Linked DNA regions of Prochlorococcus marinus str. MIT 0917. Each later gene encodes a partner of the first gene's protein in a complex. Links are inferred from orthologs where the notes say so. Each region holds a gene or a part of one and is shown on either strand. Other genes may lie near its edges.

What was found.
Region 2: the proteins of accC (region 1) and accB are in contact, whole or in part, in a solved structure (PDB 8UXZ), measured with the Escherichia coli proteins. The link is inferred for Prochlorococcus marinus str. MIT 0917 from one-to-one orthologs.

Annotation. Positions count from the first base shown.
Region 1 is NZ_CP114784.1:1,458,597-1,461,794, forward strand. Bases 303-3,171 are described here. They hold accC (acetyl-CoA carboxylase biotin carboxylase subunit), read left to right. Parts: upstream 303-999; coding sequence 1,000-2,343; downstream 2,344-3,171. Other genes in these bases: O5637_RS08140 (glycosyl transferase), read right to left, coding at 303-764; O5637_RS08155 (YggT family protein), read right to left, coding at 2,357-2,656; psbX (photosystem II reaction center protein PsbX), read left to right, coding at 2,744-2,914; O5637_RS08165 (Ycf66 family protein), read left to right, coding at 2,998-3,171. Also shown: more of O5637_RS08140, read right to left, coding at 1-302; more of O5637_RS08165, read left to right, coding at 3,172-3,198. UniProt on the Escherichia coli protein: This protein is a component of the acetyl coenzyme A carboxylase complex; first, biotin carboxylase catalyzes the carboxylation of the carrier protein and then the transcarboxylase transfers the carboxyl group to form malonyl-CoA.
Region 2 is NZ_CP114784.1:1,348,253-1,351,464, forward strand. Bases 318-3,200 are described here. They hold accB (acetyl-CoA carboxylase biotin carboxyl carrier protein), read left to right. Parts: upstream 318-1,445; coding sequence 1,446-1,955; downstream 1,956-3,200. Other genes in these bases: O5637_RS07605 (peptidylprolyl isomerase), read right to left, coding at 318-822; efp (elongation factor P), read left to right, coding at 886-1,449; pdxA (4-hydroxythreonine-4-phosphate dehydrogenase PdxA), read right to left, coding at 1,965-2,990; O5637_RS07625 (SDR family NAD(P)-dependent oxidoreductase), read right to left, coding at 3,117-3,200. In the rest of the region: more of O5637_RS07605, read right to left, coding at 1-317; more of O5637_RS07625, read right to left, coding at 3,201-3,212. UniProt on the Escherichia coli protein: This protein is a component of the acetyl coenzyme A carboxylase complex; first, biotin carboxylase catalyzes the carboxylation of the carrier protein and then the transcarboxylase transfers the carboxyl group to form malonyl-CoA.

The DNA.
Region 1 (3,198 bases):
TTAAAATTGGCTTTAGTAATTGATTTTATTCCAGATTTATATTGTTTTGAAATTGGATTTTTGTTACTCCCAAAGTATTTGAGTTCATTTATATTTGTGGTAGGAGCAAGAGGAATTAAGAACTTACAATTTGGCATTGATTTTGATATTTTATCTGCCACATCAAGAAAGAAAGGTATTCCAATTTTTAGTTTCGCACTTTTTGAACCTGGCAGCAGAGCAACCCACTTTCCAGAGGGGAGTGGATCATCAATTTTTGCAGTTTCAGTTAAGTCAGCTGTGAGGTCTCCGATGACTGCACAACGAGGTTGAATTCGTTTTGGTAATTTATCAACAATCCTTTCGGACATCGCAAGAATTCTATTGTTCCAAAAAGGCCACCTCGCTATCCACTCTGCATATGTCATATGTAAATACCCGAACCTTGCTGAAAGTAGAACGCTCCAAAATTGATCTCCTCCTAAAAAAATTACTAACCCGTTGGGTGGCCATGAACCAAATTTTTTAGGGTTCAAAAGAAGCTCCCAGAAATTCTTTGCTTTTATTATTTTTTCAAATCGCAACCATTTTTTGGCAGCAATAATTTCATGACCAGTTGCATTAGGGCATGGAACGAGTACTAAATTTAATGATATTGAAGAATTATTTACTCTGGGTTTTAGCTCTAGCTGTTTATGAAGCTCTTTAGCGAGTGGCTTAACCCAAGTCGCTAGTTCACCTGGTCCATTGGAGACAAAAATAATTGCTAAAGAATTATGACTCATTTATTGATGAGCATCAGTTTTGAAGAATGCGGATGGCGAGACTTGAACTCGCAAGGCCAAAGCCACATGTTCCTTAGACATGCGCGTATACCAATTCCGCCACATCCGCAAGTTAACTCAGTTAAGCACCAAGTAACCCTGATCATAATGCTTAACCTATTAAGCTTCTACCTAATGGGTTTCAATCTTTGGCACAAATACTGATACGATCCAGATGAGGACTTAATAATTTTGAATGCCCATAGGCAAACTGCTGATAGCTAATCGTGGCGAAATAGCTTTAAGAATTCTCCGAAGCTGTCGCGAGATGGGGATTTCTACTGTCGCTGTTTACAGTACTGTTGATAAAAATGCTTTACATGTTCAATTGGCTGATGAAGCTGTATGCGTCGGAGAGTCGCCTAGCAGTAAAAGTTATTTAAATGTTCCAAATATACTTGCTGCAGCGACATCAAGAGGAGTAGATGCTATTCATCCTGGTTATGGTTTTTTAGCTGAGAATGATCGATTTGCAGAGATTTGCGGCGACCACGGGCTTATTTTTGTCGGCCCATCTCCTCATGCAATTCGTTCCATGGGTGATAAGTCGACAGCTAAATCGACTATGCAAAAGGTTGGAGTACCTACTGTCCCTGGAAGTGAGGGCTTACTAGATAGTGTTTCAGACGCATCCAAGCTTGCCTCTGAAATGGGCTACCCAGTAATGATTAAAGCAACTGCAGGAGGCGGTGGAAGAGGCATGCGTTTAGTTAGTCATGCTGATGAATTGGAGAATCTTTTTAAAGCTGCGCAGGGTGAAGCAGAGGCTGCATTTGGTAACCCAGGATTATATATGGAGAAATTTATTGATCGCCCAAGGCATGTAGAGGTTCAGATTCTTGCTGATCGATATGGGAACGTTGTTCATCTCGGAGAAAGAGATTGCTCGATCCAAAGAAGGCATCAGAAATTATTAGAGGAATCACCAAGTCCAGCTTTAGATCATCACCTAAGAATAAGAATGGGAGAAGCAGCAGTTGCAGCAGCAAAAAGCATCAACTATGAAGGGGCTGGAACGGTGGAATTCCTTCTTGATCGGCACGGAAGTTTTTATTTTATGGAAATGAATACTCGAATACAGGTGGAACATCCTGTTACTGAGTTGGTTACTGGTATGGATCTAATTTCAGAGCAATTACGTATCGCTGGAGGGGAAAAATTAAAATTTACTCAGGCAGAAATCAAGCTTGAAGGACATGCAATTGAATGTAGAATTAACGCAGAAGATCCAAGTCACAACTTCCGACCTTCCCCAGGGAAAATTACAGGTTGGTTACCTCCTGGTGGACCTGGTGTAAGGGTTGATAGCCATGTTTACACTGGTTACGATATTCCTCCTTTTTATGATTCTTTAATAGGAAAATTGATTGTTTGGGGAAGGGATAGAGAAGCTGCACTAAAAAGGATGGAAAGAGCTTTAAATGAATGTGCAGTCACAGGAATTACCACCACTATTGATTTTCATTTGAAATTACTTAAAAGAAATGAATTTATAAAAGGAGATGTTCATACAAAGTTCGTTGAACAAGAAATGCTGTAAATAGCTATAAAGATTAAAATATAATTTGAGTTAATACACCTTGTTGACCAAGAAACAATTCTCGAAAAAGGCTTAAGAGACCTACCCAAATAATGGGAGTAACATCTACACCTCCTATTGGAGGAACAATTTTTCGAGTAGTCACGAGTACAGGTTCAGTTGGTAAGAAAATAATTGGCCAAAAACCAGTTCTTAAATTTATTTTGGGGTACCAAGTTAAAATAATTCTTAGAAGGAACGCAAGGGTTAGGGCACCTATTACAAAACCCAATAAAAAATGTATTGTTGGAAGACTTTTAACTAACAGAGGCATCACAAAGCTCAAAGCATTATTGAATAGATGGTCTAAATCATCTTTTATTGCTTAAGATTACTCGGTCTTGCATAAGAATTAGCTGAAATGGCTTTTCATTTATTAAATTTGTTCCTTAGTGCTGGAACTTCTAGTCAAGCTGCTACAAGTTCTGCAGTTGGAATGATAGGGAGTTTTCTTGCGGCTGGAGCTTTGATAGTTGCACCTGCTGCGGCTGCCTTGATATGGGTTAGTCAAAAAGATGCATTGAGTAGATAGCCCTAGCAATCACCTATTTATGCCATAGACTGATAAGAATAAGGTTGTTTTCAACCTGAAAATGTTTATTTAAGAGGGCAAACTTGGTCAATGCCAGTCTAAATTGGGCCAGCATTGTTGGCATAGTTCTTGCTGTATGCGGAGCTGGCCTATATTTTCTTAGATCTTTTAAGCCAGCATTGGCAAGGGATTATGATGTTTTCTTTGCCGCTATTGGCTTGCTCTGTGGAGGAATACTTTTTTTTCAAGGATGGCGTTTAGATCCCATTCTTCAGTTTGGGCAG
Region 2 (3,212 bases), 110 kb from region 1 along the record:
GGTTGGTGTTTCTGTGTAAAGACCAACTTCCTCAAAGGTTTCTCCATAAAGCGTATCTTCTAAATTAGGAGTTCTTATTTCTAATGGAACTTTTCTCAACTCATTATTCTCAGTGTCTACATATCCATTTGCTTCTCCTTTAGGATCCCCAGTTTGAAGAATAAAAAATTCTTCAGCTCTATTAATTGGTAAACCATCGTAAAAACCTTTTAATGAAAGATCGATAAATGCACCAGCCGTTAGAGGAGCATTATAACCATCAATAATTGCGCTCATATTTCCTTGGGATGTTTTTATTTCTACATTTGCTCTACCTAAAAGTCTTGGTAAATTGTCATATTCACTGGGTATTTTATATGGAAAATCATTAGTGATTAAAAGAGACTCTAGATCATCAATTGTTTTTAAACTTTTACGTCTGATGTCAAGAAATGATACTTTATTTTTTTCGTTTGCTATTTGTCTTAATTCATCAAGTTCTTCATTTAAATCATAAAGAAGATTAACTGCTTTTTCTTTATTTTCCTCTGGTATGGAGTCAAGAATTTGATTTTTTCTATTGCTTGCTAAGAATTGACTTCTTGAGGTGGCTTTGCTAACAGCTGACCATCTACTTCCTCGAAGATCGTCGCTAGTATCTTCAAGTTTGTTTTGTAATTCACGTAATTCTTTTTGCTCAATCGGTAAAGAATTTCTTAATATTGCATATGGATCTTTTAGTCGATTACCATTTGGAAGGCTTGCAACAGCAGGGTCAATCCATGGAGAGCTCAACGAAAATAGGATTGTTAGCAGGGCAAGAATGCAAATCTTTTTTGCCATATTGAATCTATGTTTTGCATGACTTTGGCACAGACTTATGATCGATTGGTATCTTTTGTGTGAATGATTTCAAGTAACGACTTTCGCACTGGCACTACGATCGAGTTAGACGGTGCAGTTTGGCGTGTTATTGAATTTCTACATGTCAAGCCTGGCAAGGGTTCTGCATTTGTCAGGACTAAATTAAAGGCGGTAGTGAGCGGTAGTGTTGTCGAAAAGACTTTTAGAGCTGGGGAAATGGTTCCACAAGCTCTTTTGGAGAAATCAAAGTTGCAACATACATACATGGAAGGAGATGATTTTGTATTTATGGATATGACTTCTTATGAAGAAACACGCCTAACAGCTAAACAAATTGGTGAAAGTAGGAAATATCTAAAGGAAGGTATGGAGGTTAATGTATTGTCTTGGAATGAAAAACCTCTTGAAGTTGAATTGCCCAACTCAGTTGTTTTAGAAATAAAAGAAACTGATCCTGGCGTCAAAGGTGACACAGCTTCGGGAGGGACAAAGCCTGCAATCTTGGAAACAGGAGCTCAAGTAATGGTCCCATTATTTATTTCAATTGGTGAGAAAATCCGAGTAGATACTCGAAATGACAGTTATCTAGGCCGAGAAACACAATGACTATGAATCTTGATCATGAAGAGCTTCATCGCTTGTTGGCAACTTTAGCTGAGAGCGATATTCAAGAGTTTCGACTTGAGGGAGAGGACTTTTCCTTGGAAGTTAAACGTAATCTAGGGACTTCCTCGGATTCAATTGCTTCTCAAAAGAAAATTATTTCAGAAGAGATTATTTCAGAAGAGATTGATCCACCATCTCAACGTAAAATAGAGGCTTCTCCAGCACCAAGCACACCTCCTCCTTCAGTGCCAGGGTCACGCTCTGATTTGGTCGAAGTAACTGCTCCTATGGTTGGTACCTTCTATCGCGCACCAGGCCCAGAAGAGCCCCCTTTCGTGGATATTGGATCGAGAATCAGTGTGGGTCAAGCAGTTTGTATTCTTGAGGCAATGAAATTAATGAATGAATTAGAGTCAGAAGTAAGTGGTGAAGTAATTGAAATTCTTGTTGAGAATGGAACTCCAGTGGAGTTTGGTCAAGTTTTAATGAGATTAAAACCTGTCTAAAAGTTTTACTTATTGAGAAAGAAGCCAAGCGTTATTTATTGCAGCAAGCATACTTTTTTCTCTTGCCTTGAACTTACCTGCGATATCAAGTGCAGTTCCGTGATCAGGTGATGTTCTTACAAAAGGAAGCCCAAGCGTTGTGTTAACAGCCTCATCAAAGGCGATCAGCTTGACCGGTATAAGAGCTTGATCGTGATAGAAAGCGAGTATTCCGTCAGGTGCATTATTTTCAAAGGAGGTGTCATGCCATGCTTTTGCTGATGAAATCCAGCAGCTATCTGGAGGGATAGGCCCACTAATTTTGATAGCTGGATTATCTAATTTCCATTCATTTATAGTAGGAATAATTAAGTTTTTTTCTTCGGTTCCAATTTTTCCGTCTTCTCCAGCATGTGGATTTAAGCCCGCTATATGTATTAATGGTTTTTCTTTGAACTTAAGACAGAAATGCAATAAGGCATCTAACTTAAATCTAATTAATTCTTTTGTTAAACTATCATTGATTTTGTTAAGAGGTATATGTGTTGTAGCCAATAAAGTATTAAATCTCCACCCATTGTTTGGTGATCTTGCTGTAAAAAGCATAGAAGTTCTTTTATTAGTTAACTTACCTAATAATTCAGTTTGCCCTGCAAAGTCATGACCAGCTTTATACCAGGCAATTTTTGAAATAGGAGCTGTAACTAGAGCATTAGCTTTCCCTTCTAAAAGTATATTAGTTGCATTACAAAGCCATTGAAAGCTAGCTGACCCAGAATATGCATCGACTATTCCTGGAATAACTTTCTTTGTTAATGGAATATCAATAATATCAAGCTTATGTGGATCAGGGATATTATTGAATCCATGTTTAATTAACTTTGAACAAGTTTTAAAAATATTATTTTTGCAACCTACAAGTAAAGGCTCTATATTTTTATTTAAGTTCTTAGATCCAAGAGCTTTTAATGTTATTTCAGTTCCTATTCCTGCAGGATCTCCTAATGAAATAATAAGTTTGTTTTTATTTTTTGTTAATTTTTTAAAATCTTTCATTTGCAATAAGTTTTTTTGATTGAAATTTTTTAGCTTAAGAAAAGCTTTTAGTAAGGTTTAAACTAATAAATTTGAGGAAGTTTTGTAAAAAATAGTGAATAAAGATAATATTAAAAATAAAGAATATTAATTCATTTTTAATTGTGAGAAACAATTTTTTAATCCAGATTTAAAACTAGGATAAATTAGAGGATAACCAAGTATTTTGCATAATAACTTGTT